Regions from separate parts of the Desulfofarcimen acetoxidans DSM 771 genome, predicted to be linked through region 1. Evidence: riboswitches for the same ligand, from Rfam matches in the RefSeq annotation. Region 1 holds a riboswitch; each other region holds the start of a gene.
What was found. A riboswitch is a leader RNA that binds a small molecule or an ion and turns the genes downstream of it on or off. The one in region 1 is predicted to bind cobalamin.
Positions count from the first base shown of each region.

Region 1 (7,708 bases):
ATATAGGTGGGAGTGCCGGTAACCTGGTAGCCCCGTGACCTGAGCGCCGCTGCAACGGCCTGGCGCACTGTCATCCCGGGGGTGATGGACACTTCCACGTCCTCCAGCAGCACGCCGAAGGATTCCTGGTAATCACCCAAGCCGCTGAGTTGTTCAACCGTCGTCTCGCCGCCATGATAATTCCAGGTTGTCCATTTTCTATCAACAACATCCCGCACTGTTACGGTAACCTTACCCAGGCTGGAGGGAGGATTGGGAGCCGTGTTCAAATCCGCCAGTGCGGCGTCCACCTGGATCTGGCTGGCCTGCAGGTTCTGCAAAACCAGCAGCGCCTTGTCATAATAACCTTTATAGACCGGGTCGGCTAACATTGTCAGCCTGTCTTCACTGGCGTCGATGGCCGCCAATTTTTTAATCAGGGCACCCTTATCCGCCGTATCGATGAGCTTGTTGTCACCGAAGCCCAAATCCCCGCCGTAGCCGTAGAGAGTGAACTGCAGCCTGAAAACATCTCCGTCCTGCGGGATGTAATCCGACAGCCCGTAGTTGGGCAATATATTATTGACCGTGTACATCCAGCCGGATGTATGGTAGTAGTCGAATTCCCCCAGATAATTGGCGTTGGCTCTTGTGCCCACCGTGCCTTCGCCGGCGGTAATGGCATCAATTATATATGCCGGAATATCCGCTTGGGCGGACCCGTTGTCTTTGATGCTGGCCAGATAAAAGGCACTGTCAATGCTTCCGGTATTGGTATAATTGCCCATGCCCAGCAGCCTGGTAACAACGGCAGCGCCGTTTTCCCCGGCATTGATGGAAACTTGCACCGGCTTCCGGACAAAACCCTGCCCCAGGGTGAATTTTTCAATGGTAACGGTGACAGAGGAGGCCGGATTTTCCGACTCCAGCCGGGCGATTTTCGCCTCCGCCTCCTGCAGCTTACTCAAATTGTCCGCGGTAACCAAAGCTTTTTCCTGCTCGGTTAAGGCATCATAATCCGCCCTTATTTCCAAAACGGCTGCTTTATCGGTCAGGGTCAATGCTTCCACCGCCGGCAGGGCGGAAATCCTGTCGTTAACCGCGCCCCCTTTCAGGGTTTGTCTTTCCAAACCGGAGATAGCCTCCAGCACATCAGTCAGCTTCTGGAGCGCGGCAACATAAGTTTTAGCCTGATCATTAAGGGCATTATAGGCAGCTCGGGCCCCCAATGCCGCCGTCTTGTCCGCAATTTGCGCCTCCTGGGCAGACGGCAGTTCGTCGATCAGGCTGTCCACCGCCCGGGCCGCTTCTTGCGCCTCCAAATCGTAGATTTTAGCTTCCGCCGCCTGCAGCAACTCATAATTGCCCACTGCCACACGCTGTTCGGCGCTTAAAGCGTCATAGGCGTTTCTTGCGGCCTGTACGGCAGATTTATTGTCAAGCGTTAAATCATCCGGAGAAGGAAGCTGTTCAATCAATTGTTCAACTGATTTGAACCCCAGTCGGGCAATGGCATCCTCCGCCGCCAGCAATACATTATAATTGCTTACAGATGCCTGCTGTCCGGCAATTAAAGCGTCATAGGCGCTTCTTGCGGCCTGCACGTCTGCTTCATTTGCAAGCGTTAATTCATCCGCAGAAGGAAGCCGTTCAATTAATTGTTCCACATCCTTGATGTCCAGTTCAGCAATGACTTCCTCCGCCGCTATTAATGCCGTCAGATTGGTTATAAGCTCCCGGTACATTTCCGGCAGGTTATCGTAAGCCTGGCGAATGGACCGGATTTCTGCTTTGTCTTCCATAGTGACCGTTGACGGTAAAGCATCGATCCGGTTTATTATCCCTTCAACAATCGTATTTCCCTGGCCCAATAAGGTTGCTTCCGCCGCTGTCAATTTCTCATAAACAGCGCCGCTGACGGATTCCCGCTGCACAGCAGTCAGCCTATTGTAGGCGGCCCTCAGCGATTGCACCTGGGGGATGTCCCCGTAAGTGAGCCGGTCATTTTCAGGCAGTTGATTGATTAATACTTCAACAAAAGCTCCCAGAGTGGACGATTCGGCAAAGGACTTGACAGTCCAGCCGTACCATTTGCCATCCTCAGGATCGTCGTCAGCATATCCCAGGTAAGCGGCCACATAATCCTCCGGCACATATACGATCCTGTCCGCCGGCAGATCCAAAAAGGCACCTCCCAGACCTTCTGAATAATGAAAGGGAGCGGTTTCCAGGTACATTTCCCTAAAAGAAGTGTCTCCTTCAAACGCATACGGCGCAATATTGCCCAGCTTGGGGAACCACGCGCCGGCAAGGGAGCCGGATAAGACGAAACCGGTCATTCCGGACATGGATACCGCCTTGGGCATGTAAACATATTCCAGGGACAAGCATAACGAAAAGGCTGAATCGCTCACATCCTGCAGATTCGGAACCACCAGTGTATCCAGTGAACTACAGCATGTAAATGCATAATCTCCCATGCTGCGCAGGTTGTTTAATCTGACAGTTTTTAAATTGCCACAATAGCCAAATGCATTTTCTCCAATTGAAACAACAGAGGGAAGGTTCACGGTTCGTAATGCGGCGTGCATGATAAAAGCCTCGGCCGGCAATACCCCGTCGTTAATATTCACAGTATAAGACGCGGTCAGGGTTTCCAGATTGATCAGGCTGCTTTCAATATAGGCCAAATCATCCGCAGACACAGCCCCCCTCGTAACTTCAACGGAAGTTACTTCAGCCGGGCTGATTTCTGCCGCCTCGACAATGGCCTGTAAAGAATTTCCTCCCACAGCTTCGCCGCCATTGATCCGTGCGCTCAGTGCTTCTCCCGTCCGGAAACTCCAGCAAATATCGGTATCAGGGTCCATAGCTCCTCCCATGATACCTTTAAATGTTTCTCCCGTATCCTTAGCCCTTATGCAATCATTGTCAATGTATACGGTGTAGCTTTCTCCCGGCTTCAGTTCGCCGCCATACGGAGCACTGTCAGCTATATCGACGGTTACCTGTTCAGGATTCTCGGTACTGAACTTGAGCACGTTAGCTTCTCCCCCGTACCAGTCCCCATCCGATTCCTGAATTATAGCCACCTTGATGCCTAAATAGCCTGATGAATAATCAGGATTCGCCTCCACCGGCCGGTTGAAGGTCAGGGTCAGCGGCGCGTCGACCGCCACTCCCGTCGCACCGTTTGCCGGGCTCAACGATACCAGCTCCAGTGCCTCTGTGCCGCTCTCCTTCAGGACATTGGCAGCTATATTCTGTTCGTTATTGTTTTCACCTGTTTCACTTATAGCATCTGTGCTGTCGGTCTGCTCTTCATACGGCGTCTCTTGCTCAGCAATATGAAGGACCCCCGAAAACTCATCCTCATTTGCATTCCCGGTGTTGTAGACCCCAGCGGTCACGCTGGCCGGTTGTCCCGCAATCACTCCTTCAGACAGGTTAATGCCCGTAGCCGTCAGTTCCGGCTCCCCTTCTGAAGCAATTACCTGCACAGGCAGCAGAGACAACAGCATCACCAGCGCGAGAAGCAAAGATATGCCTTTTTTGACATTTCTCCCGCTCTGTCCGGTTAACAGTCTGCTCATTTCTATCTCCCCCGTTTTTCAATTGACGCTGGAGATGCCGCAAAGCCATCCCCCTGCTCTCATATGTTGGAGCAAGCAATGTTTAACGTTGATTTTTTCCAGCCCTATTCATGAATTACTCCCTTCTTTTTTTCTTAACTTTCCAATCAACAGTTTACAGTGACAAAATACATATTGACTGACTTGTTAACCACCCCCCTTTCCCCAAATAGGCAAAACTATCTGCATAAAACAAAACAGCCCCGGCTTCCGCAGAAACTGGGGCTGTTTTGTCATTTGCTTATAAGCTGTCTGTATCGGCTTTTTAGAGAAAACCTGATACACAGATATTGCAACTCACTCCTCCAGCACTTTGCCTTTTTCGCGGAAGGCCTATTGTACTGTTCTGCCCGGGCAGGTCTCCTGACTCATGGCTCATTGCCATCCCCCCGCCTTCCCATCCCTTCCGGCACTCTTTTAAGTGACAGAGTAGAACAGTGACATAATGGGGGACAGCTAACCATTCACAGTGGCCGGACCGTCCGGGATTTGCACCCGGTTCCCTTTTCAGCTTTGATAAAATCCAAAGCACCTGAGCAAAAATAAGTATGAAATTATTAATTAGCTTAGCATTTATCCTATAGTTTGACAATACTTTGCAAATTATGCCGGATTTATTGTTTATTTAATTATTTATTGTGTGTAAATATGCCAATTTAATGTTTATTTATTGCTAAGTTTTATAGCCTTTGGAGAAAAATTTTTCTGACAAAATTCATTTTTTGTTATAACTTGCTGAAAAAAATCGAAAACATCCCCAATCAGTCTTTTTTATTTACCCAGCACCAGATGCCGCAAAACTGTGCAGCCCTGTTCCAGGGTTACCACTCCGTCGACAAGATTGTTGAACAGCTTGCCGGTTTGGGCGAATAAAAGGTAGGGCCCGACAGCATTTCGTATTTGTCGTCCCTGCCAATAACCGTGCCCCGGCCACCAGCACAATATCCCGGGCGTACTCGGCGGCAAATCCACATCGTGGGTTACAACCACAACAGCCGTGCCTCGGGCCTACAGTTCTTACAGCAGGTTTCCCGGCTCGGCCTTCAGCCGGTAATAAAATAATTAGGCCGTTTTCCTTATCGTACAGTAAAGCGAAAATGGGGCCATGGAGATAATCCCCATGACCCCATTAGGTTGATAGACCGTGCAAAAACTTAATCTTTCCAGTGCTGTCCGATGAAGATCAAATCCGATACATCGATCTCCCCGTCTTTATTCGTATCCGCGCCGATCCAGCCGGCCGCTCCGCTTTCATTGAAATGCTGGCCCACCAGAATCATATCCATCACATTCACCTTGCCGTCCAGGTTTACATCCCCATCCCCGGTGTCCGCGGAGGAATCCTCCATGCTGATCTGCAAGGTTTTGCTGCTGTGGCCGTCTCCGTCTTTTACCAGCAGGTAGACATCTTTGGCGCTGCTATCCGCCAAATCCCCGATCACTATGGTATTGACCCCGGCCGCACAATCTGTTCCCGCTCCGGAGGTGTCAATGACGGGAGCGGCGGCCCCGCGGTCCACCACGTCGTAATAGGCTTGTCCTCCTTCATTGGAGGTAAAGGTGACCTTCCCTTTCCCGGCGGACAAGCGCGCCCCACTTCCGTCGGAAATAAAGGGAGCGGTGATCTGGGCGGCATAATCGGGATACTTGCTCAGATAGGTGTCCCGGGCGTTAACAAAACAGCTCCTGCCCGTATGCAATTCCACCAGGGCCCCCAGTGTCTGGTAGGTGGCCATGTCATTGCTGCCGCCGTTGAAGCCCACGGAGCCGTCATCCATCTGCAAGCTCAGAAGGGCGGTCATATAAGTGCCCCAATCTTCCTGCCAGGCATTGCTGCCCAGGTCTTCCGCCGTGGCGCCGAAGATGACCAAGGAATTGAGCATCACGGCCATGCTGTCGGGATTGACAGCGTAAGCCGTGGCAGGCAGAGGAGTATCAAAGGATCCCGGGCTGCTCACCCCGGGCCAGCTCATGGTTACGCCGCCGTTAGCGTATAAATGAGTGGATACCATTGCCGCCATTTTGCCGACGGCGTCTCTAATGCGATCCCCGTATTCCGGATCATCCTGCAGGAAATATAGGGGATAGCTCTGCATGGCCAGCCAGTCGCTGGAAGCGATCATACTGATATCGCTGCCCTCATCGACCGACATTTCCACGGTGGGCAGGATGGCCTTGATCCCGGCTTTTTTCAGGGCGTCGGTATAGCCTTCCGCCTCCGTGGCCCCGGCAATTTCCGCCCCCAGAAGGAAATAGGAGGTAGCCAGGATATCGGGTTTTATATCCAGCACACCGTCTTTCCCCAGCTTAAGGGTGCCGTCCGTGTTATAGGCGTGGCCGATCAGCTCCGCCACCAGATTCCGGCCGTTGAAATTCCGGGGGTCCGCCCCCACGGCGCAAAGGGCAGCCACATAACGGAAATCGTCTTTAGGCGAATTGAGCATACCGCTGGCGGCCCGGCTCTTTAAAGCCGTTTCCAGTCCATCCAAGTAGGTCTTGCCGTCGGCACCGGCCAGCAGGGGATCGGTGACGGCATAGCCGTAATTGGGAAAGATCCAGGCATCCCAGTCCGTACCGTCTCTATAATCGGAAAGTCCCATATAAATTCCATTTTTTATAAATTTTTTCGTTTGATACCAGGAGATCATTTTGTCCAGAGAAGCTTTGACATATTCCTTCACGCCCGGATAAACTGTAAAGGCTCTGTAGCTGTAGGAAGGATTGTCCGTGCCCAGCTGGATGGCAAGCCAGTAGCTGCCGGCGGGCAGATCCTGCACCAGAAAACCCAGATCCTTATAATCCTCGGCAGCGGCGCCGGGTACCGCGGCCACAGTGCTTTCCACCAGGGTGCCGGCAATAGCCGTATCCGGCGTGCCGTTTTCCGCGGCGGTCAGATAGAATTTCACCGGAGTCTCCGCGGCCACCGTATCGTTGAAGGCGGCCCCCACATTCAGCCAGAGCTTCGCCCCGGCATAGCTGCCCCAGTGGCTGGCATCCAGGGATTTTATATCCGGTTTGGAGACTGGGGTTCCGTTCACTGTCACGTAAACTTCATTGGAAATATATGTGCCGATTTTGGCGTAAAATTTAAGATAATACTTGGCGTATGCCTCGTCAAAGTACCCCAGGTTCAAAGAATCCCGGGCGGCGTCGATATTCAAATCGGTGCCGTTTTCCCCTTCCAGTTTCTCGTAAACTCTTGTCGAAAAGCTACTGTCACTATAATAGCCGTAATACCATTCCACCGGTTGGGCCGGATTCCCGGTGCCGTACACATTCAGAGATACGGTACTTCCCTCCGCCAGTTCCTGGGAAGCCGGCGTTACAAAGGGATTGGGGCCGTTTTCCTCCACGCAGTAAAATTTAAATGATTTACTTCCTGGTGATCCACTAGATGATTTATAACTAACAGATACTCCATATGGTTTCGACCGGGTGGCCGCGGTGGGCACCGTTACGGAAAATTCCGCCCCTGCATCGGGGGCAAATTCATTGCCGTCCTCATTTACATGAAGATACTTATAATTAACTTTTTTATTGGGGTCTGCCTTGATCGTGATCTGGTCCGTCTCCGCCGGCACCGTGATATAGTAAGGATTAACATCAGTACCCGCATTATCGCCATAGTACTCAATCGGAAGGGGTGTGTCGCTTCCAGGTACTGTGGCAATGGCATATAAACTCGGTGCCTGCGCGGCCACCGCAGTGCCGCCGGCCGCAAAAACAAACAACAAAGCGCAAAGGAGGGCAAAAAATAACCCCCTCCGGTGATTTCTAAACATCTGTTTTCCCCTGCCTTCTTAAAAATATCCTGCAAAGATAAGACACAAACCTCCTCCATCTCCCCTGTACCATAAAACAAGAGGGGAAAGGGACGGCTTTGGCAAGCCATCCCTTTCCGCACCTCTATCCTTTAGATAGGATCATAACTGGTTACGAAATCGGTGGTATTCTCGATCAGCCCATTGCCAAAGGTGGTGCGTTGTACTTCCACCTCATAGGTGCAACTGCCGACATTGAGACTGACATTGCCGGAAAAATCGGTGGTGCCGCTGGTCACAAGAGTCCAGCTTTCATTATAGGCTTTGACCGTCACA
Region 1 covers NC_013216.1:2,119,467-2,127,174, reverse strand. The annotation lists gene DTOX_RS09755 (leucine-rich repeat protein) at 1-3,572, opposite strand, end outside; cobalamin riboswitch at 3,948-4,162, opposite strand; gene DTOX_RS09750 (hypothetical protein) at 4,383-4,601, opposite strand; gene DTOX_RS09745 (dockerin type I domain-containing protein) at 4,766-7,393, opposite strand; gene DTOX_RS09740 (hypothetical protein) at 7,492-7,708, shown strand, end outside.

Region 2 (7,708 bases), 1.5 Mb from region 1:
GCGCCGGTGGATACACCGAGGGTATAGGGATCAGCCAGAGGGTTTACCAGGAGACCTTGTAGGACTGCCCCGGCAGTAGCCAGCCCGGCTCCCACCAGAACAGCCGATAATATTCTGGGCAACCTGATATCCAGTATTACTGCCCGGTGAATATCGTCCAAGCCGGCAACTGTCTTGCTGTCAGCCGACAAAAGAGAAAAAATGATTCTGGTTATCTCCCAAGGGGGTATTTTGATAACGCCCAGGCCGGTAAAGATAAGGCAGCCGGTGACCAGGAAAATAACCAGTATAATCAGCACCAGAAATCTTCGTTTTTCTTTTTTTCTGTGAGACAGAATTAATTCATGCTGCATTTTGACCTTTCACTTACTTGATAATTATATTAATATATAAATTCACATCTCAATTAATTGAGATTTCGGATACTTGCATAATCAAGGGATGTATAAATAATTCTATTTTTCTTCACCGGCAGGCTTTGAATTAAGTTCATTCATCGCTTGTTTTATACGATTCATGTAAATGTTTTGAATCTCCTTATTTTCGCCAAGACCGTGAAGATAGCTATCCACTGCAAAACCTTCGGCTTTCAGCTGGCTCGTATGCGAATCTTTCTCTTCACCTGCCATGTCGTTATTGGCATGGTCGCCGGCTACAAGCATAAACGGAATCAAAGTAATTTTTTTGATATTATTAGCTTTTAATTGCGGAATTACTTCCTCCAGCGTCGGCGTTCCTTCCACCGTATATACATAGGTGTTTTTAAAGCCCAGCTCGTTTATTGTGTGCTGCAGTACTGTATAATAGGCATTGGCCGGATGAGGCGTTCCGTGTGCCAGCACGAGAAGCGCTTCATCGTTTTTCATTGAAGACGGTAATTGTGTTTTTAGTGCTTCCAGTGCAGTGATAAAATCATTTGGCTCGTTTTCTTGTCCCATATAGTACAAGAGGGGAAGACCGCACGAGATCTTTTTAAAAGAATTGTCGTTTTTGTATTGGTCTACCACTTTTTTAATGTAATCGTATTCCACGCCTGGAATTATATTCAACATTTGCACCACAACAGTAGTATAGCCGTCATTTTTTAATTTTTGTAAGGCTTGCTCCGGTGTATCTACCTCAATTCCATCGCGTTCTTTCAAGACTTTAATAATCGTATGGGAACTGAAAGCTCGTCTAACATCCCAGCCTTTAAATTCTTCTTTAGCTCTGTTCTCCACCGCTTCAATTGTAAGCTTGCGGGTATCTTCATAAGTGGTTCCGAAGCTAACGATCAAAATGGCTTTTTTCTCGGTTTCCGGGTTAGTGTTTTGTGCGGTAGGATTTTGTTTGCCTGTATTGCTGCACCCCATCAGTAAAAATAATACAAGTATTACGCTGCTCAAACTAATGGCCCGTTTCATAAATAGATCCTCCTTCTGAATGTTAGTTAGTAAGTCAGTCAGTTTATTCAGATTCTAAGGAGGAAGTATTGATATTATTAGATACAAGTCCAACACCCCCTTATCCACGCAAGGCCTAACGTTGGGGAAAACAGGCAGGTTTCCTGGCTCCGGGTCATTGCTGCCTTACGCCTTCCCAGGTCAATACCCAGTGACATAAGATTGGAACATTCCTTTTCAGAATAAGTGGCAAGCAATTTTGCCGGTTCCAAATGGATTGTTCCCTTTTCCTTTTGTAAGGCAGCTCACCGTTACAGTGGCGGGACCGCGCCGGACTCGCACCGGCTTCCCTTTTAACCCCTGTCCCTCGGGAAGGGGCACCTGTTTTCCAAATTAAAAACAAAAACCTTAGCTCTCCCGAGGGGTGCTAAGGTTTTAGCGTCTGATGAATACAGAAATCTAAGACCGCACACTTTTCCCCGGAAAGCGTTTTGGATAATGCCAGCCAGGTCTCCTGACTTATGGGAAATAGCGCCATACTCCGCCTTCCCGGGAATATTCCCAGTGGCTTATCGGGAGTTGGCTGCCCATTTACAGTGGCCGGACCGTCCAGGATTCTCACCTGGTTCCCTGTGCCTTTCCTAAAAGGCAACTGGCATTAGACTGATTGAGTGATTTAATTCATGGTAAAGTTATATCATAAATCAAATATTGTGTCCATACTTCCGGATAATCTATGTCGAGAATCTATATTATTAAATCAAATATGCTCTTCTGACAAATGATCTTTTTATGGTATATACAACACAGCCATAACGTGATATTATGAATAATCAAAAAATAATTAGGAATATAAATTCATAACCGGAGCAGGGAGCTTTATCTGAATGATAAAGCTTAAAAGAGAAGCCGGTGCGAGTCCGGCGCGGTCCCGCCACTGTAATGGGTAGGAGCCTCACACTATGTCACTGGGACAGGATATTCCCGGGAAGACGTGAGGTTTACGATGATCCTAAGCCAGGAAAACTGCCTTGTTCTTTATTGCCACATATCTACGTGTGATAGGAGGTGGTTTTTAATGTTTATGCCATTTTTGCCGGCATCGCCATAAAATCCCGATTCACTTGTGGATCGGGATTTTTATTTTTGTATTGGTTGCAATTAAGTTTAAAATTATTTGTTTTATTAAATATTGCTAATTTTAGAGATAATTAAAGATGTTGCGAACTTGTTATGGGAAAGGTGGATATTAGATAATGAGGAGAAAAAACACAAAATTACAATTCATAACGTTATCAGTAATGATATTTTTTATCCTGAACATTATTCAGTTTTCCGGATTAACCAGCCAGTCAGCAAACGGGCAAGAGGCTGTATATACTTCTGCTGAAATGGCGGCAAAAGCAGTTGATTTTATTAACGATAAGTATAAGGCGGGAGAGAAAATTGATGGCTATACCGCTTATGTGCTGGCTATGGCCGGGCAGGATTTGTCAAGTGAGAAATGGAGCATAAACGGCACTAGTTTAAGAAGTGAAATCGAAAACTTAGCCGACTTAATGGGAAATAATGTTAATTTAATAAATTATGTTTGCTTAACCCAGAATAATGACGGCAGTTTCGGCCCTTATGCCAATGAATATGGGACAAAGGTGCCGCTGCAGGCTTTGTCGACAGTTAAAGAAGACATTACTGTCGGCAGCGATGTTTACAATCAGGTGCAGAGTGCCATTGATAATGCTGTAAACTTTTTTAAGACAAAATATCAAAACGGCGGCATGACCTATGATGTAAACGGTTGGAGTTTCGATTACCGCTGTGTTGAGGCACTGGCAAAATCGGGGGAGGACCTGTCAGTGGGCGGTTGGGTCTATAATGGTGTATCCCTCAAAGACAGCATAATGCTTTCTGCCAATAGTACGGCGCGGTCCATTAAAAAGGATTCATCTGTACAGGACGCTGTGTATCTGTCCAAAGAACTTACGGCTCTTTATGCTGTTGACAAAGCTTCAACCGACATTGATGTTCTGGCCGGTGCGATTACAGCCAAACAAAATGGTGACGGCAGTTTCGGGACAAATATGTTTGACCATATTATGGTTCTGAATGCTCTCGGAAAAGCTGGAGCAATCAGTAATATTGACCAGACAAAGGCATTTAATTTTATTGATAATTTGAAAGAAATTCATAAGAACTCCTGGGGTCAAGACGCCGGTGTAGCCTGGGGCTCACAGTACACAAGCGGTTTTGAAGAGTCTGATACCACTGCCCAGGTTATTACGGCACTCAGTTATTTTTCTGAGGCGAAGAACGAAGGCAGCGATGTTTATAAGACTATACAGGGTGGTCTTACCTATCTTAACGACGTGCAAGATGCTGACACGGCGGCCATAGTCCGTATAGAAGGTGACAGCACCTTTTCCTCTGCTGAAACACTGCTGGCACTCAAGTCACTGGGATATACTTTTGACCAGTATACAGGGACTGCTTCAAAATGGGTGAAAAATTCCCGGACGAAAACTATAACTCAGTGCATAAAGGCAGTGAACAAATGGGGTGACGCCGGACGCCTGGACAGGCTGATTAGACTTTTGGCAGACCGGCAAAAAGCAGAGGATCCGGGTAAAGGTTCTTTTGAAAACAGCGTATACAGCGATATGTGGGCTTATTTAGCCCTTGGTGAAGCCGGAAAGCTTGACGGGCTTAACACCGGCGATGCTAAAACGTATATTTTATCTAAGCAGGATACTTCCGGTTCCTGGGGAGAAATCTTTGATCAATACTACCCTGATTTCCTTTCCACAGCACAGGCTATCCGGTCGCTCAGCTATCTGCCGGAAGCCGGTGAGGCAGATGTTCAGGCAGCAATAAATAAAGGTCTGAATTATCTGAAAACCCTTCAGCGGGATGACGGCAGCGTTAGCGCAAAAGATGATGACCCTGCTGTAGATAATTCTGAGCTAATCATAACTTTAAATAGATTGAATATAGATCCACAAGGTGCTGAATGGACAAAAACTGTTGATGGCAAAAAATTTACTCCGGTATCTTATCTGATGAATAACACAATGAATGCCGATGGCAGCTTTGGCGCATCTAAAAATGTTTTTGGAGCCACTGAAGCACTTTATGCATATTTAATTCAGGACGGTACCGGTAACCCTGGCGGAGACGGTCCAGGAGGCGGCTCGTCTGAGAACCGGTGCAGTGTTAATATCGCGATAGTGGGAAAGGACGACGAAATTATTTACAGACCGGGCAGTGTTATCCTGGATAAAACTTCAAAATGGGGTATTACTGCTATGGGCGCACTCCATGCCACAGGTTTGAGCTATGTAGGCGACAGCAGTTTTGTTAAGAGCATTGATGGGCTGGCTAACAGCGGCATGAACGGGTGGATGTACAGTGTTAACGGGGTTGTGCCTATGACTACTGCTTCTGATAAAGTGGTTAAAGAGGGGGATAGGGTAATCTGGTGGTATAGTACGGATATGAATTCATCAGGACCTAGTTGGGACAGTCTCTTAAAAGGATCTGCAGGTGCCGGGGGCAATCAGTCGGCAGCTGCTTCATCAACTAGCCTCATTGAGCAAAATAAAGAACTTCCAGATGCATTGCAGGTTTCGGAAAAGGCTCTGGCAGCGCTGGAGCAGATAGCCCTGCTGCTTAATCCTCAAGACATTGAAAAAGAAAATACATTGGATGCATCGGTTCAGGACGACGAGATTAATAATGTAATTGTAGTAGGCAGCAGGCAGCCTTTAAATCTGGCTTTGCTCAAAACATTAAAAAAGGAACTGGATCAGAATGAGGTACAGTTAACACAAAAAGTTGAAGCGGACAGTGGAGCTGTCCTGTTGGATGCCAAAGAGGAACTGGCTCTGGTTATTCCGGCTAAGTCACTTAATAAGGATATGGAAATAAACGTTAAGGAAGCAGCTGCCGGCAATCAGCAGGAAACTGCCGCACCGTCAGGTTTTCGTCAGGTGTCAGCAATTTACGATTTTGGTCCCAAAGATACTGTTTTTACTATGCCGGCGACATTAACCTTTAAGCTGGTTATGCCTCCTTTGGTTAAGCCGGATAGACTGGTTTTGGCCTATTACGATAAAGTTGCCGGCAAGTGGGTATCTGTCCCTGCTGTTGTGGATTTGGATAAAGGTTTAGTCCTGACCAAGCTGCGGCATTTAGGACAATATGCGGTTTTTGCCCGCGAGTCTTTGAAGACCTTTGCTGATGTAAACGAAACTTCTTCTAGTTGGGCTAAAGATTATATAGAAAATCTGGCCGGGGCCGGAATTGTTGACGGTATAGATGCTACACACTTTGAACCGTCAAGAAAGGTGACCAGGGCAGAATTGACCAGTTTATTGGTTAAAGCCTTAGGCATATCCACAGATCAAAGCTCTGCTATCTCTCTGAAGGATGTTCAAGCCGATGATTGGTACGCGGGGGCGGTTGGGGCAGCTCAGGCAGCCGGTTTGATTACCGGCTATGAAGACGGCACTTTCCGGCCGGGCAACACTGTTAGCCGTGAAGAACTGGCGGTAATTCTGGTGCGCGCAATGAAACTTGAGTCTGACCAGGAAAAAATGTGGTTTGCCGACATAGATAAGATTAACTCCTGGGCCAGAGACAGTGTGTTCACAGCTTCATCAAAAGGTCTCATAAAAGGTTTTCCTGATGGAACTTTTCGTCCTGATGTTGCTGCCGGCCGGGATGAGTGTGCGGTTATAATCTTTAGGATGTTGAATGAATATTAATATGTGTTGCGGCATGTTTCATGCCGCAACGGATTAAATAAAAATTATTTGTGTTTAGACTTCTTTATAACCGGCTTAGTTGGTTTGTGATGAGGAGTGGGGATTCTGAAAAAGAAAATAATCTATATTACACTAACACTGGTGATTTTAGCAGCTATTCTGGGCCCGTCTATTTATGCAAATAAATTCAGCAGAAACCAGATTGCTGCACAATTCAAAAATAACACAACCACCCAGACGGGTGAAAGCAAGTCGCTGCCGGCTAGCGATGCGTCAAAAGCCGGAGAGCAAAAAACAGAGGCAAAACAAGAAGCGGAGCTAAAAACAGGTGATGCTATGCCGTTTCAAGAAAGCGAAGCAACGGACAAAGATATTAAAACAAAGCCTGTTGATAAAAATAACAATTCAGGGCTTAGCGAAAATAAAGATAGCGCCGGACAGTTAAATAAAAATGCTGCGGCGCCGGACAGTTCACAGGAGATTTCCCGCACTGTTGGCATGGCTGTAGTTGGCAAGGAGGGGGAATTGCTCTATGCGCCTGGCAGCGTTACCGTAACCTCCAAAAATATATGGGACACCACGGCGTTGGGTGCTTTGGACGCTACCTCCCTGCCTTATAAAGTGTCCAGCGGGTTCTCAGGTTTTGTTGAGGAAATTGCCGGTTGCCGTAATAAAGGACAGTCAGGCTGGATGTATATGGTTAACGGTGAAGTTCCGGGAGTTTCCGCCAGCCAAAAACAGGTGAAAACGGGAGATAAAGTTATCTGGTGGTACAGTAAGAGTATGGATGCTCCAATGCCCGATTGGGATGCTTTGTTAAAAAAATAATGATGTTAGTATATTATTGAATTTGTTGGGGGGAAAATTATGTTGCTCAGAAGTTACTCCGGCTGCGTTGCTGTCATTTTGTTTGTTTTATTGGTGTTTCCCGCTCTGGCGCAGGCACAGCAGTCTGCTGATATAAAGCCTTCGATGGACAAAGCGGTGAAATACCTGTTGGATTATGAAAAAGAGCAAAATAGGCCTCTGTCTTTGTGGAGCTACACAGCTATGGCCGCGGCCGGGCAAAACCTGGATAATACTAAAGTTGAGCAGGCTTTGCTGCAGCAGCTTAACGTATCGGAAGCTACTGCTGAATACGGCCTCCTGGTTATTGCCTTAGTGGCTGCCGGGGAGAATCCATATGATTACCGGGGGCAGAATTTTATTGGGAAAATTCAGTCTGCCTGTCTTCCTGACGGAAAGTTTGCGGATAATATCGACGGCAGCGGACAGGGGGACGGTGGGGAACAAGTATTAGCCAATGCACACATCTGGGCAGTGCTGGCCCTGCATGCCGCCGGGGCGGACAGTCAGGATGCCGCCCGTCAAAAAGAGTGGCTGATTTCCCAGCAGCATGAAGATGGCGGTTTTAACTGGTGTGTCAGCGACAAGAAATCGGATGTCGATTCTACCGGTATGGCCTTAATGGCTCTGGGTGCTTTGGGAGAGAGAGAAGACAGCATAACAGTGAAAAAAGCATATGCATACCTAAAAAGCGTGCAGGAAAGTGACGGTGGCTTT
Region 2 covers NC_013216.1:572,297-580,004, forward strand. The annotation lists gene DTOX_RS02735 (FecCD family ABC transporter permease) at 1-353, opposite strand, end outside; gene DTOX_RS02740 (sirohydrochlorin cobaltochelatase) at 456-1,403, opposite strand; cobalamin riboswitch at 1,520-1,782, opposite strand; cobalamin riboswitch at 1,870-2,053, opposite strand; cobalamin riboswitch at 2,238-2,430, shown strand; gene DTOX_RS02750 (S-layer homology domain-containing protein) at 2,639-6,145, shown strand; gene DTOX_RS02755 (DUF4430 domain-containing protein) at 6,242-6,973, shown strand; gene DTOX_RS02760 (stalk domain-containing protein) at 7,013-7,708, shown strand, end outside.
Region 2: it holds a riboswitch for cobalamin, as region 1 does, so the genes downstream of both, DTOX_RS02750 (S-layer homology domain-containing protein) here and DTOX_RS09755 (leucine-rich repeat protein) in region 1, are expected to answer to the same signal.

Region 3 (7,708 bases), 460 kb from region 1:
GAGTTGAGACCAGTTCATTATAGCATAGTTAGATTACACAAACATCGCAAAATCCATCCTTTGTTGTTGGGAAATCATAACATGCATTTAATAAGGATCTCTTAAACAAAAACGGTTTTAGTAGTTTAAAATATCATAAATTAAACATTAAATAGGAAACAGCCGGGAAGAAAAAATTCCTTCTGGCTGTTTTCCACGATACCGATAGTATTCTTACTCGTGACCTCCCCAACCATGCTCACTTTCATGGCCATAGTTTTGCCCCATATAATCGTTCGAGCTTGTGTGTCCATTATGATAGCTATGACCTGAGGCGTTATAGGTTGATATGGATTTTTTTATCTGCGGGGTCGGTGTAGTGGTCTGTAAGGTACCTTTGGCAATACTTGCGTTACTGTAGCTGGTATGACTATTGTCGTGCTTATAACTTGTAGTAGTACTATTGGCAACAGGTACTGTTTTAATCTGTGAACCCAGTAGCGCCTTTTTATTGTTTAAGTCGCTGTTTTGAGTCAGGTTTTGAGCTGCCACACTACTGGCAGAATTTTGTGAGGTTACAGTTGCCAATTTAGGTGTATTTATGTGTTCTGTTGGGGCTGCAAAGACTAATCCTACTGTAGGAATACCTACAGCAAGAATTGTTACAGCAGAAATCCATTTAATTTTTTTAACAAGTTTCATAGGAATACCACCTTTATTTTTTTGTTTGGAGAACTAGGCTTGGCCCTGTATCTCCATCTATTAAGTTATGCGAATTTTAAGAGGGGATTTTGGTAGTACTCCAGAAATTATTCTTTTTTAAAATATGGCAAAAAAGTTATAATCCTTCAAGCTGTAAATCTTTTCATTTTCTATACAAATGCTTTTTATGAGATTTTGTATAGATTGAGGATCAATTCTCCAGAGACAAAGTCATCGAATTATTTCTTCAATAAAGTGTTAAGCCTTTCTAAACCTATTTCCGGTTCGTTATTTTGTTCAGCTACCCAATCATATAATTTTTTAATAGCCTCCCCGGAAAAAATAATTTCTTTTGCTTTACGGTAGCATTCTTCTAAGCTATTATTACAGTTTACTAAATACAAAATTAATGCTGCATTAAGACAAACAATATCAGACCGGGCACCTTCTTCCTCTCCCTTTAATACAGCAAGAAAGCGTAAAACTTCCTCTTCTCTATTTTCTGAAGGAGCCAGTAAATGCATTTCACTACGTTTAATCCCTATATCCTCAGGAGCAAATGAATACATAATTATTTCACCGTTTTCCCTAAGCTCAGCAATAATTGTATGACCCAACGTGGAGGCTTCGTCCATCCCTTTAACCTCATCTTCAGCCAATCCATGTACAACAACAGCTTTCTTATAACCTATCTCACGCATAACTTGTGCAACAGGTTTTACGAGTTCTTTTGAATAAACCCCTCGTACACCATAGCGAGGTAAAGCGGGATTGGATAAAGAGCCTGAAATGTTTAATATTGTACCAAAAGAAATTTGTGAAAGCACCCTTCCTAAAGCCTGAGGATGTACTTTGGGGCTCATTCCATTAAAAATACCTATGCCGGCTTTTTCGATACTCTTTTTTACAATCTGTGGACTGCATTCTACATCCACACCCAGTTTTTCTAAAATATCTATTGTTCCACACACTGAGGTTATCGCCCTTGCCCCATGCTTGGCCATCCTGATTCCGGCAGCCGCAGCTATAATAGAAGCTGCCGTACTTATATTAAAAGTTTTTATTGTATCCATCCCGGTACCACAATTATCAACCAGCGGTTCAGGAACATCAGGAATAACTTTAACGGTATCTAACTCATAGATAGCTTCCCAGCACCCGGCAATTTCCTCAACCGTTTCTCTTTTTGATGTTAATGCAGCTAAAAAAGCACCCTGCTGCATTTCAGATTGCTGGTTTAACAGTATTTGAGAAAATGCTTCTTTTGCTTCATGCCGGGATAAATCTTCTTTATTTATTAACTTAGTAATAATATGACCAAATTCTTTAGCTTGCTCAATAAGCATATTAAATCCTCCATTATTCAAAATTTATAACAATTTTCATTTCCTTCATATCAGCAATCATTTTTATACCGGATATAACTTCTTCCAACTGGATACACCGGGTGATCATATCTTTAACCTTCACCTTTTCTGTTACCAGCATTTCCACGGCAGTTCTGTTGTGCAGTGAAGAACAACCATAAGCCCCGTAAACCCTGAGTTCTTTATAGTGAATAAGATTAAAATCTACTTTTATGGAACCGAAATTCATCATTAATCCACTAAAAAAACCAAATCGGCCTCTTTTACTTAGCATGGCCAGACCTGTACCGACAACATCAGGGTCCGGACAGCACGGAATAACGACATCTGCTCCCCTTCCACCGGTAACTTCCATAACTTCTTTAATAGAATTAGTTTGTAAAGGATTTACACAATAGTGAAATTCTCTATTTTTAGCGATAGCTAACCTGTTTTCATTAATTTCTATAAGAATTACTTTATTTGCACCTCGGGCAACAGCCAATTTTGCATTTAGAATACCCAGTGGTCCTGCGCCAAAGATAATTACAATATCACCAAGACCAACCTGTAAACTTTCCTGCATATTAATGCTGCATGCCAATGGCTCTGTAATAGCAGCTTCTTGAAAAGACAATTCTTCGGGAATTTTGTTTAGCACTCCGCAGCTTACGCCATTGTTAGGAACTAACACATACTCTGCAAAACCACCATCGTAATGAAAGCCCATTATTTGCACATAATCACACATATGATGCAATCCTTGAAGACAATAACTGCAGCTCCCACAAGGTAAACCAGGAGCCACCTGAACCCGGTCTCCTAATTTAACTTGAGTTACGCCTTCACCCATTTCAACAACAGTACCGGCTATTTCATGACCTATTATTCTAGGTAAACGTAAATCCCGCTGGCCATACATATAGGCCTTCATATCAGTTCTACACATACCACAGACCCCAACCTTAATTAACACCTCCCCCTGCTTACATTTTGGTGTTGGTACATTCGTTATCCGCAGCTTATTAATCCCTTCCAGCAATGCAGCCTTCATATCATCCTCTCCTTTGGAAGTTAACCTAATTTTCCTTTGAATATCTCCTCATTTTCTGAAGATATATAAACAAAAAAATCCACGCCAAAAAAATGGCGTGGATTTCCAAGTCCTCACCTAAGCTAACCTTATACTCGAGGCAGCATAGAATAATTTCAGGCAGGTCTCCTGACTTAGGTTCATCACCTTTAATGCCCCTTCCCCCATAACGGAGTGGTTTATGGCACTGGCTCCCCTTCACAGTGGCGGGTCCGTCCGGGAATTGCACCCGGTTCCCTATTCTTCCTTTGTAAAGAACACCTGAAACCTAAAATAATATCAAGTTATTACCAATATTATAATTCTTAATTTTTTGACCTGTCAAGAATAATATTCAAAAGCATAGGCACAAACTGGGGGAGGTTCATTGTGTCACCTCCTGTGTCACCCCGTCCTGTTAACGACTTTTGGTGGCATAGACATATCCTTTTAGGAATTCGACCCATGTAGAAAATATTTTCCTACGATCTAAGAAAATCATAGTACATTTTATAAATTGAAAAAATTTAAACTATTTTGCTCAATTAAGGTCATAAATCATACTTTTCTTATATCAGAGAAAAGATTAATATTAACTAGTGTGACAAAGATGTCGCATTATCATTCTATCCAAGGTGTGACATCGCCGACACACTTTGGATATTTTGCGTTAATTTAATGGGATTAATAATAGTATAGTCGTTCTAAAACTATACTTTTAAAATTAACAAAATAGCGGGGGAAAAAATGGCTAAATTATCTACAATAAAAGAAACTCGAGCAAGAGATGTTCGATATGAAGCTAAAACTACGGTTAATAAAGGTCTATTAATATTACTAATGCTGCTTTTTATTGGTGCTGCATTAGTGTTGATACCTAGTATAAATCATAATGTATCAACAGGCATATCAGCAATTAATTCTCAAGGCGGTCAAGTGAATCAAGACTCTATACAGTACAGTACAATTTTTGATACGCTAAAATATGAGCGTTCTATTCATATCCTGGCCATGCTGCTTGTAGGTTTCGGATTTCTTATGGTTTTTGTAAGACATCATGGGTATAGTTCACTCACAGCAACCTTACTTGTTGTAAGTGTAGCCATACCTATGTACACGATAATAAAAAGTTTTGGAGGAGAAGGTTTTAGTAAACCCACAATAAGCATAGATACACTTCTCTGTGCAGAGTTTGCTGCTGCAGGTTTACTTATTGCGATTGGTGCTCCACTTGGACGTTTGAAAATGGATCAATATATTATAATGGGCATATTATTTGTACCGGCTTATATACTTAATGAATGGCTGATACTTGATAGTGGTATGTTTAAGGGATTTCTTGATACTGGTGGCTCAATAATAATCCATGCTTTTGGTGCATATTTTGGGTTGGGAGTAATTACGAATACCTTATCTAAATTTAAAGGTGATGCTGTATGTGAAAGCAATATAAACTCGAATTTATTTTGCATGCTGGGTAGTATGGTTTTGTGGCTCTTTTGGCCATCATTTACAAGTGCAATTGTAGCTCCTGAAAGAGTTGTATTAACTGCAATAAACACGATTTTTGCTTTATGCGGTGCAACTTTAGCAACGTATATTTTTACGAAAATAATTAGGGGCAAAATTGAAATTGCAGATATTGCAAATGCTGCACTTGCAGGTGGTGTTGCGATAGGTTCAACTTGTGACATGACGACTCCAGGTTACGCAATGCTAATTGGAATCGCTGCGGGGGCATTAAGTGTAATTGGTTATACTACTATAGCACCCCAACTTGAAAAACTTATAAGAGGAACCGATACATGTGGAATTAACAATTTACATGGAATGCCCGGACTACTAGGCGGTGCGGCAGCAATATTTATAACTGGGAAAGCTGGAACTCAATTATCGGCAATAGTTGTTACTGTTTGTATAGCATTCATTTGTGGGAAAATAACTGGTACAGTAATTGCCTTTTTGAGCAAAAAGGAACTCCCATATAATGACAAAGACGAATATATTGTTGCATAAAAAACAGATCCCTTATGTAAATGATTATTACTTCTATAAATACAAGGATGCCAAGAGTCAACCAGAATATTCTGCAACTCTCGTTTAAAAACATTCTTGCTAAAATAAAATTAAGGCCAATTGGCCTTTTTTTTATATTCTTTCATTCCCTACCCTATTTGCTAAACTCACCCTCCATCTCCCGTTGTATTATTTTGGAATTCACATGTAATCTATGAGTAAAATTGTTATAGAAAAATAAAATTTATTACCAATTATCAGTGAAAGTAAATATTTCTTCTATGGATGCATTAAATATTCTTGCAATATCATAAGCCAACTTAAGAGAAGGATTATATCTTCTGGCTTCTAGACGTACTATTGTCTCTCGCCTAACACCTACCAGTCTAGCTAATTCATCCTGGGATAGATTTGCCTGTATGCGATATCGTTTTAAATTTGTTATTAACTTTGCCATTTTTCTCACCATGTTTTTTAAAATTTGCAATAATATGTTAGGACAAATCAGTAAAACATTTTAATTCTATAGACTTTTAGGGTCGGCAAAAAATGAAGTCAGCATAAAATAAAAAACGCCCTGGGAGAAGTATCTTCTTTCCACAGAGCGCCTTAGCTCGCAAAACATCATTGTTTAAAAATATTAAGTTAATTATTACTCCCCTGGAACCTCTGCTATATTCTATAATTAACTGTTTTAGGCTATTCCTCAAGACGACACAACCACTACAATTTTTACCTTTAGCAAAAGATGTATATATTATATTCTTCCAGGGTAAATACTTTTCTTACACTTCATTCAAAAGAACTACTTAATTTAAAACAAAAAACCCCATCAACTAACAGTTGCTGGAGCTTCATCGCCTCAAGAATAGATACTACTGCGTATCTTTATTGGCATTATACCAAAAAGCAAGGCTAAAAGCAATAATTTTTTTATCAATAACGGGCATTTAATTGTTGTATTGTGTAAGGATATCGCTTAGTTCACTTTTAATATTTTCACAAGCTGTAGGCGCTGGTTCACTTACCACATTTAACCCGGATTTCACCTGGGAACCCTGCTACATTTTGAGAATTTATAATGTGTTTTGACCATTCTCAGATGTTAATGACAGGAGTTTTTTACACAGTTTTTGCCGCTTTTTTTTCCATGGTACATTGCTTCATCCGCTCTTTTAATAATGCTATCCAAGTCATCTCCGGCTTGATGTTGGGCCACTCCGGCGGTAATGGTTACATGAAATGAATTACCTTTATAAGTAAAGATTTGAGTTCTGACATTAGAAATGATTTTTTCGGCTACTATTTTTGCATCGTTTATTTCTGTACTCGGTAACATGACTAAAAATTCTTCTCCGCCCCACCGAGCCATCATGTCATAATTTCGCAAAACAGACTTGATTAAATTCACTACATCTTTTAAAATATAGTCCCCACATTCATGTCCATGAGAATCATTTATGTCCTTAAAGTTGTCAATATCTATCATTAAAAGGGAAAAACCATCTTCACCACGATTAATTCTTGATAATTCTTCATTCATTCTGTCAATGGCAAAACGCCTGTTGGTTATTCCCGTTAGGAAGTCCGTTATCGCTATTTGTTCAACTTTTTGTAATAACTGTTGCAATTCTTCATTTTTTCGTTCTAATTCCAAGGCATATTGTTTAATCTTTTCTTTTGATTTTCTCAACTCCATATGGTTTTTTACCCGGGCAATGACCTCTATTTTATTAAAAGGTTTCACAACATAGTCCTGACCGCCAACTTCAAAACCTTTTATTACATCAGAGCTTTCAGACATAGCGGTAAGAAAAATAACCGGTATTTCTGCTGTCAGCGTATTTTCTTTTAGCCGCCTGCAAGTTTCTAATCCATCCATACCCGGCATGACAACATCCATAAGTATTAAATCCGGTTGGTTTTTCAATGCCACCTCAATAGCCCTGCTGCCACTAGTAGCCACCAGTATTTCGTAATGTTCCTTTAATAACTCGCCCAGCACTTTGATGCTGACAGGTACATCATCAACAATAAGAACCTTGTTCATTTTTTCTCACTCCACAATCTTATTAAATTCCGACTCTATACTATCGAGTAAAAGTAAAGCCCGGTCATAATCGAATTCTTCGATAGCATGAAGCAAATCACCAAGTATTTCTTGGTTTAAAACAGTATTACCGGTTAAATGATTCTGTGCAAAATCCCCGGCACCAAAACTATTCTCTCTAATCATTTCCCGTAATTGCAGCATGCTGCTGTGCAATTCCTCAAGCATCACCGATGACGTCTGTTCCGAAAAATTATCTTGCTCGACCAGAACATCTTTTTTAAATTCCGCATTGGACTGGCTTAATTCCAGTAAATACAAATAATTCCCCAAAACCACTTCCATTGCTGCATAAAATTCACTATACTCTGCTCCCCCAAGGTCAGCAGTATTCTGACGAATGATTTTTTCCAATTCAGACGCCGCCGTATACAACCTCATAGCACCCAGATTACCGGCAACACCCTTAATAGAATGAACCATGATGCACGCTGAATCTTTGTTTCCGGCTGTAAAGTCATTTTTAATTTGCGCCGGTGCATC
Region 3 covers NC_013216.1:1,654,991-1,662,698, reverse strand. The annotation lists gene DTOX_RS07735 (hypothetical protein) at 214-681, opposite strand; gene trpD (anthranilate phosphoribosyltransferase) at 921-2,027, opposite strand; gene DTOX_RS07725 (zinc-dependent dehydrogenase) at 2,041-3,081, opposite strand; cobalamin riboswitch at 3,223-3,400, opposite strand; gene DTOX_RS07715 (ammonium transporter family protein) at 3,847-5,115, shown strand; gene DTOX_RS07710 (helix-turn-helix transcriptional regulator) at 5,363-5,572, opposite strand; gene DTOX_RS07705 (diguanylate cyclase) at 6,221-7,165, opposite strand; gene DTOX_RS21385 (response regulator) at 7,172-7,708, opposite strand, start outside.
Region 3: it holds a riboswitch for cobalamin, as region 1 does, so the genes downstream of both, DTOX_RS07725 (zinc-dependent dehydrogenase) here and DTOX_RS09755 (leucine-rich repeat protein) in region 1, are expected to answer to the same signal.

Region 4 (7,708 bases), 230 kb from region 1:
AATGTTGCAGAGAGCAGCTTTGACGGGGTTTATTATGCCGATATATATGCTGCAGTTAATTTGATTGATATATCCCATAAATTGCAGAAAGAAAGATTCATTTTGCAGGTAAAAAATAATGCTCGGGAAGATATGTACAGGCAAACACCCTTTCACCAGCGTGGTCAGATAGAGGATGTATTGGATAATGGCAGTAAGCTTTTTGGCCAAATGTACCATTATTTTCACGATGATCAAGTATATGAATGCATTAATAAGCGTTTATATGATAAATTGGCCTCAGTTGAGGATAAGGTGCACCTGATCGGCTACAGTTTGGGATCTTTAATAAGCTTTTGTTCTCTGCAGCAGAGACGGGAATTAACCGGTAAAGTGAAAAACTTTATAATGGTGGGTTGCCCACTGTTCTGGTTGCGGCATGGTATGAAATTAAGAGCTGATTTGCATGTAAAACCTACCTTAAATCACTTCACAAATGTGGCCGGCATTTTGGATATTGCCTATCCACAAATAGTGCCTCGTTATGTGGAGGGATTAGATGAGCAGGTTAAAGTAACAGTAAACAGATATAACCCGGTTAAGGGACACAGTGCTTATTTTGATGTTAAAACATCACTGAATGCAATTGCTGAAATTATAAAAAAATACTATCACGAATAAGCGGGGTTATGCCTTGTTTTTTAATACTTTAGGAAACTCTCATGAGCCTCAAATCACAGAATAGAATTAAAAGATTTTCGTAAAAAATTATGCTTATGATGGATCTGAGGATAAGTTGAGGTCAATATTGCATAATTCTCAACGGGCACGAGTGCCTATGGCTGCAAGAAAGTTGCTTAAAACGACTTTCTTGCTTATCACTGTCTCAAATAATATAGTATAGTATGTATAATCAGATAAAATTAAACAAGATAACCGGAGGAACGATATGAGCAGAAAAATAATTGTGGATGCAGACGCTGTGCCTAGAAAGGTTCTTCATATATGCCGGCAGGCAGCAGATGAATTCTCTATACCGCTATGGACGGTAGCAAGTTTTAATCATTGCATAGATTCGCACAGGCATGTAGTGGTGGGCAACGCTTCGCAGGAAGCGGATATTTATCTGATGAATATGACTGTCAAAGATGATATAGTGGTAACTCAGGACTGGGGATTAGCCGCTATGGTGCTGGGTAAAGGTGCTGCCGCTCTTTCGCCGTATGGCCGGATATACCAGACATCTACAATAGAGTTTCTCTTAGAAGAAAGAGAGATTAAGGCCAGATTCAGGCGGGGTGGCGGGAAAACTAAAGGCCCGCACAAAAGAACCACGGAAGATGACAATAAATTTAAGCAAAGTTTGCTGATTCTCCTTAAGGCAAAAGAAAGTAAATTATAATTGTATAAAACATAGAAACCTGTTATAATATTTAATGTTTGTATAGGAGGAATTGAGTAATGATTAAACAGGAGAACTTAAGAAATATTGCTATAATTGCTCACGTCGATCATGGGAAAACCACACTGGTTGACAGTATGTTAAAGCAATCCGGTATTTTTCGGGATAACCAGCATGTGGCTGAACGGATCATGGATTCCAACGATCTGGAAAAGGAACGGGGAATAACCATACTGGCCAAAAATACTTCTGTTCGTTATGATGAGACCAAGATAAATATAGTCGATACTCCCGGTCACTCGGATTTCGGGGGGGAAGTTGAGCGCGTCTTGAAAATGGTAGACGGTGTGCTGCTTTTAGTGGATGCTTTTGAAGGACCAATGCCGCAGACCAAGTTTGTCCTGCGCAAAGCACTGGAACTTAAACTTATGCCAATAGTAGTAATAAATAAGATTGATCGCCCGGATGCCAGGATATATGAAGTGGAAGATGAAATTTTAGGACTGTTTATTGATTTAGGCGCCAGCGAAGAACAGCTTGAATATCCGGTAATCTATACCTCAGCCAGAGCAGGTACGGCCTCTCTTGATTCAGAACAGTCCGGCACCGACCTGAGGCCTTTGTTTGGAGCTATATTGGAGCATGTTAAGGCACCGCAGGGTGAAGCAGAGTCTCCGCTGCAGTTATTGGTCAATAACACCGATTATGACTCTTATCAGGGACGCATGGCTGTTGGCAGAATCAGCAGAGGTAAAATGAACAGTGGACAGCAGGTAGCTTTGATAAATCATGATGGTAAAATTACGGCAGCTAAAATAGGCAGGTTATACGTTTATGAGGGCCTGGAGAGGGTAGAGGCTCTGGAAGCAGGTTGCGGTGAAATAGTGACCTTTGCCGGTTTAGCGGAGGTTAATATCGGTGATACAGTGGCCTGTAAGGATAACCCGCAGCAATTGCCGCCAATTACTGTCGACGAACCTACAATAAAAATGAACTTTATAGTTAATGACAGTCCTTTTGCGGGTCAGGAGGGAAAACACCTGACTTCACGGGAAATTCGCGCCCGCCTGTTTAAAGAAATCGAGAAAAATGTGAGTATGAGAGTGGAAGAGACGGCAGACACCGATGTCTTTGTAGTGAGCGGCAGAGGCGAACTTCACCTGTCTATATTAATAGAAAATATGCGGCGTGAAGCTTATGAATTGCAGGTATCCAAACCCGAGGTAATCTATAAAAGAGAAGCAGGACAGCTTTTAGAACCCATGGAACTGTTGGTTATTGATATTCCAGAAGATAAGATGGGCCCGGTAATGGAGATGCTGGGTGTACGCAAAGGTGAAATGATCAATATGATCAGCCAGAGCGGGGGACAGCTTCGCTTGGAATTCAATGTTCCGGCTCGGGGTTTGATTGGTTTTCGTTCTCATCTACTAACAGAAACCCGCGGTCATGCGGTGATGAATCACACCTTTAACGGTTACGAGCCTTTTAAGGGGGAAATGCAAAGCCGCTATCAGGGAGTTTTGGTGGCGCTGGAAACAGGAGAGGCTACAACCTATGGTCTTTATTCGGCACAAGAAAGAGGCACACTGTTTATTACACCGGGCACAAAAGTATATGAGGGCATGATCGTTGGTGAGAACAGCCGTGAACAGGATCTGGAAGTGAATGTATGTAAAAAGAAGCATTTGACCAATATGAGATCCAGTACAGCTGAAAACGCATTAAGATTGGAAGAACCCAGGCACTTTAGTTTAGAGGAAGCGCTTGAGTATTTAGATGATAATGAGTTGCTGGAAATTACGCCTTTGAGCCTGAGACTGCGCAAAAAAATATTGGACAAAGACAACCGTTACAAGGCCAATAAAAATTCTAAACCGGCATGATATGAAGGAACCGCATATCTGCCGGTTTTTTTTAGGGAAATTATAGTTGAAATGAATCCATGGATAAGTTAAGGTTAGTACTGCATAATTTTCAATGAGCATGAGTTCCTGTGACTGCAAGAAAGTCGCCTTAAGGCGGCTTTCTTGAGATGAGAGGGTTTGTGAAATTTTCGACTTTATATAATACAATTAACATTAATTTTACGTCCGTATAAGGTTAGCTAATTGCTTTTTAACATAAATCTGCTATTATATAAGTAAGAGTTGAATAATTAATGATTAGTGAATGGAGGTGTTATTTAGATGACCAGGGAATTAATTGAACGGATTTTGAGAGATGTCGGTTTGGAAAGCTTGGATGAGATTGAAACTGAAGAAGAAGACATGGAATGGTAAGACAGGAACTAAACTGGGGGGTGATTGTTATGGATATGCAAAGCTCTGTTAAGTAGGTCGGCACCACTGACAAAAGTGTGTGCCGGCCTTTACTTTTTACTCTAGGAAATTATGCCTATTAAGCATCCTTTTCACTTAAGTAATTAGTTAGTGCTTCCCGGATTATGGCTGTCAATTGTTTTCCACTCTTTTCTCGGTAATTATCTAATTTAATTTTTAATTCCGGATCAATTCTTACGGTCAACCGTGCATATTTATCTTTAACCATTATTAAACACCTCCTAAAATATGATATTAGTGGAATGATGTGGTTGTGATTAATAAATTATAAATTTTTTGTATTGACATCTTTTTTATATGGTGATAAACTATTTATACATAAAAAACTAAATAATGATTATCTGTCAGGTACCTTTAACAAGGATAATAGGGAAACAGGTGTGAGTCCTGTACGGTCCCGCCACTGTAAATGGTGAATTTGTTTTCGAAAAGCCACTGTAGGTATAAAAACTTATGGGAAGGCGGAAACAAATGATGAGCCATAAGTCAGGAGACCTGCCTGTCATTTTATACATAATTGGCCTTTCGGTGTAGAAGGTAATGTAGGTAACAATGTTATTGATACATTACTCTAGTCAAGCGGCTGGGGTTTTATAATTTATAAACCTAATTTTTCTAAAAATTTTACCCATCCTGTCTTTTTTTAGATTTCCCGGTATATATTTAAATACCGGGATTTTTTTTTGCTATTTATAAGTAACTTTTTTATTAACTTAAACCTTACCAAAGTCTATATCATGTTATAATAAAGTTAGTATAAATCTTCCTTTCAAAGATATAGTATAACTTAACAATATCAGGAGTGTGGTAAAATTGGAACGTGAATTAACTTTAGAACTGGTTAGGGTGACGGAAGCTGCCGCTCTGGCTTCAGCCCACTGGATGGGAAGGGGTAAAAAAATGGAGGCTGATGAAGCCGCTACCAATGCTATGCGAGATATGTTTGACTCGGTAGCCATGTGCGGTACGGTAGTTATCGGAGAGGGAGAGATGGATGAGGCTCCTATGCTCTATATCGGAGAAAAAGTTGGCTGTGCATGTTCCCCGAAGGTAGATGTAGCGGTTGATCCTCTGGAAGGTACCAATATACTGGCTAAAGGCCATCAGAATGCCATGAGCGTAATTGCTATTGCTGATCATGGCAATCTTCTGCATGCACCGGATATGTACATGCAGAAGCTGGCTGTGGGACCCAGGGCTGCCGGAAAGGTTCATATTGATGATCCTATAGAGAGAACCTTGGAAATAGTGGCAAAAGCTAATAATAAACGGATAAGTGACTGTACCGTTATGATCTTGGAGCGCCCCCGCCATGAGAAATTAATCGAAGCGGTACGCTGTGCCGGAGCCAGGGTAAGATTAATTGGAGATGGTGACGTGGCGGCAGCTATTAACGTTGCTTTTGATTTTACCGGTATAGATATTTGTGTTGGCAGCGGTGGTGCCCCGGAAGGGGTTATTGCCGCGGCTGCGCTGAAATCTCTGGGTGGAGAAATGCAGGGACGTTTACTTCCTGAAAGTGAAGAAGAATATAACCGGTGTTTAAAAATGGGTTTAAGCGATCCGGTGAAAATACTGTATATGGATGATTTGGTTAAGGGTGACGATGCTATATTTGCCGCTACCGGTGTAACTGACGGTGAACTGTTAAAAGGCGTTCGTTTTTTAGGCGGGGATCGGGCTGAAACTACCTCTCTCGTGACCAGAGCTAAAACAGGTACTGTTAGAACTATAAAAGCTATTCATTATTTGCCGAATAAGCCTAATCTGGCACATGAGTGTTTTACTAATAGTTATATAATTAGATAGGGTTAAAATATCAAATTTGATTTGTAGAAAAAAGAGAGCAGATTCCGATTCGGTATCTGCTCTCTTTCTTAGGCTTTGTTGAAAATCCTGGCCGTTTTGGCCGCTAAGTGGCCTAATTTAGGTATTCTCCCCAGTTCCTCGGCGGTTAGAATACCACCTAGTATTACCGTTAAAGCATAGATAGCTGCTCCGATAATAATACCTGTGATTGTGGCCATTCCGTTGCTTTGGGTGTATGTAATTACTAGATGATAAGACTCCCACACGCAGGCTGCCATTAATAAAGTGGCCAGACCGGGTTTAACAATAGTTGCTTTAAATTTAAAATTAAAGCCGACATACTTGGCAATAGTAGCAATATTGAGAGTTGATGATATAACAAACATTATTACCTGGGATATTGCTGCTGCTCTGATTCCTAATGGACTTGGGGTGAGGTAATAAGTAAAACCAATTTTAAAGATTATCCCAACTAATAAATTTCTGACCGGAATAGATATTTTGCCTATTCCTTGGAGCACTCCGGTAGTTACCAGGTGTATTGACCAGAATACGATGCTGAAAGCTACATAAGCAAGGGGAACGCCCGCCGGCTCATTGTTAAATATAAAAAGGGTCAGGTGAGGGGCCAGCACGAACAGTCCCGCTGCTGCCGGCAGTGCAAAAATGGTAGCCAGCCTTACACCCTGAGCAGCTTGCTGCCTGATTTTTTCATAATCTTTAATTGCATAGGCTTCAGCTATAGATGGAACCAGGCTCGTTCCCATTGACAGGGCAAAGGCAATGGTGATATTTATAAAGGACATGGCCATCTGGTTAAACTGCCCATAAAAAGCCGTGGCCTGCTGTTGTGTATAGCCTATTAATTGCAGGCGGTCAATAATCAGCTTATTGTCTATGATTCCTGTTATAGACAGAGCAACACTGGCAAAGGAAATTGGCAGAGCCGTGGCAAATATTTCTTTAAAGATATCCCAGTTCGAGTTCTTGGCCTTAGTGGTAACTGTATTTTGCCACTCTTTGAAATTATGCCGTTCCCTCCAGTGGTAGTAAAGCATAATCATGGCAGCTAATACGGCACCCGGCAGGGCTCCTAAATTGGCTCCGGCTGCTGCTATAGCCAGTCCCTTGGGTAATAGAAGGTAACTTAGAGTGACCGTGCCAATAGCCAGCAGTACCTGATCTGCTATCTGGGAGACGGCAACTACTGTCATGTTCTGCATCCCCTGAAAAAGGCCGCGGTAGGCGGAAGTGGTGGCGGCAAAAAAAACTATAGGTGCCACAGCCCTGAGCCCGTAAAAACTGTCCGGGGTAGCCACAATACCTGTTTCCACCAGCCACTCGGCGCCGAAGAACAGTAGAAAAGAGAAAGATAAACCGATGGACAGCATAGCGGCCCGCGCCAGCTTAAAGGTTGTATAAGCGTCCCTGTACTGGCCGGAAGCAATTTTCTCAGAAACCAGCCTGGCCACTGCTACGGGGATGCCGGCAGTGGAAATGGTGAACAGAAGATAGTAAAATTGATTGGGTATTGCGTAAATGCCCAATCCTTCATCACCCAGCATGCGACCCAGAGGAATTCTGTATGCTGCTCCTAAGAACCTGATTAAAATACCTGCTGTAGTGAGAATTAATGCTCCTTTTAGATAAGATTGCTTGTTGACACTTATACTCATATAATTTTGCAACCTCTTTTAGATTTATACCTGGATGCTTGACTTATTTATTTTACTACAATTAATGCCTAAAGGGAAAAAAAATACTCAATTTATTTGAAAAAAGTTCAAGGAGGACAGGTAATGCGCTGCGTAATATTTGCTAATGGTGAAATTAATAACTATAATCACCATAAAAAGTATTTAAAGGACTCTGATTATATTATTTGTGTTGACGGAGGAGCCAGGCACGCTGAAGCATTAAAGATAATTCCCCAGATGCTGATAGGTGATTTTGATTCTATTGCAGAGTCAACATTAGAAAAATTTCTTTCAGCAGGCAGTCAGGTGAAAAGATATCCACCTGAGAAGGATCAGGTGGATACAGAACTGGCAATTATTGAGGCTATTAAGCTGAAACCTGAGCAAATTCTTCTTATGGGTGTGCTGGGTGACCGCCTGGATCACACTTTGGCCAATATCCAGTTGCTTGTAATACCGGCAGCAAAGGAAATTGAATG
Region 4 covers NC_013216.1:1,892,102-1,899,809, forward strand. The annotation lists gene DTOX_RS08760 (lipase family protein) at 1-660, shown strand, start outside; gene DTOX_RS08765 (YaiI/YqxD family protein) at 929-1,381, shown strand; gene typA (translational GTPase TypA) at 1,441-3,267, shown strand; gene DTOX_RS22105 (ribbon-helix-helix protein, CopG family) at 3,782-3,931, opposite strand; cobalamin riboswitch at 4,053-4,240, shown strand; gene glpX (class II fructose-bisphosphatase) at 4,537-5,532, shown strand; gene DTOX_RS08780 (putative polysaccharide biosynthesis protein) at 5,601-7,208, opposite strand; gene DTOX_RS08785 (thiamine diphosphokinase) at 7,332-7,708, shown strand, end outside.
Region 4: it holds a riboswitch for cobalamin, as region 1 does, so the genes downstream of both, glpX (class II fructose-bisphosphatase) here and DTOX_RS09755 (leucine-rich repeat protein) in region 1, are expected to answer to the same signal.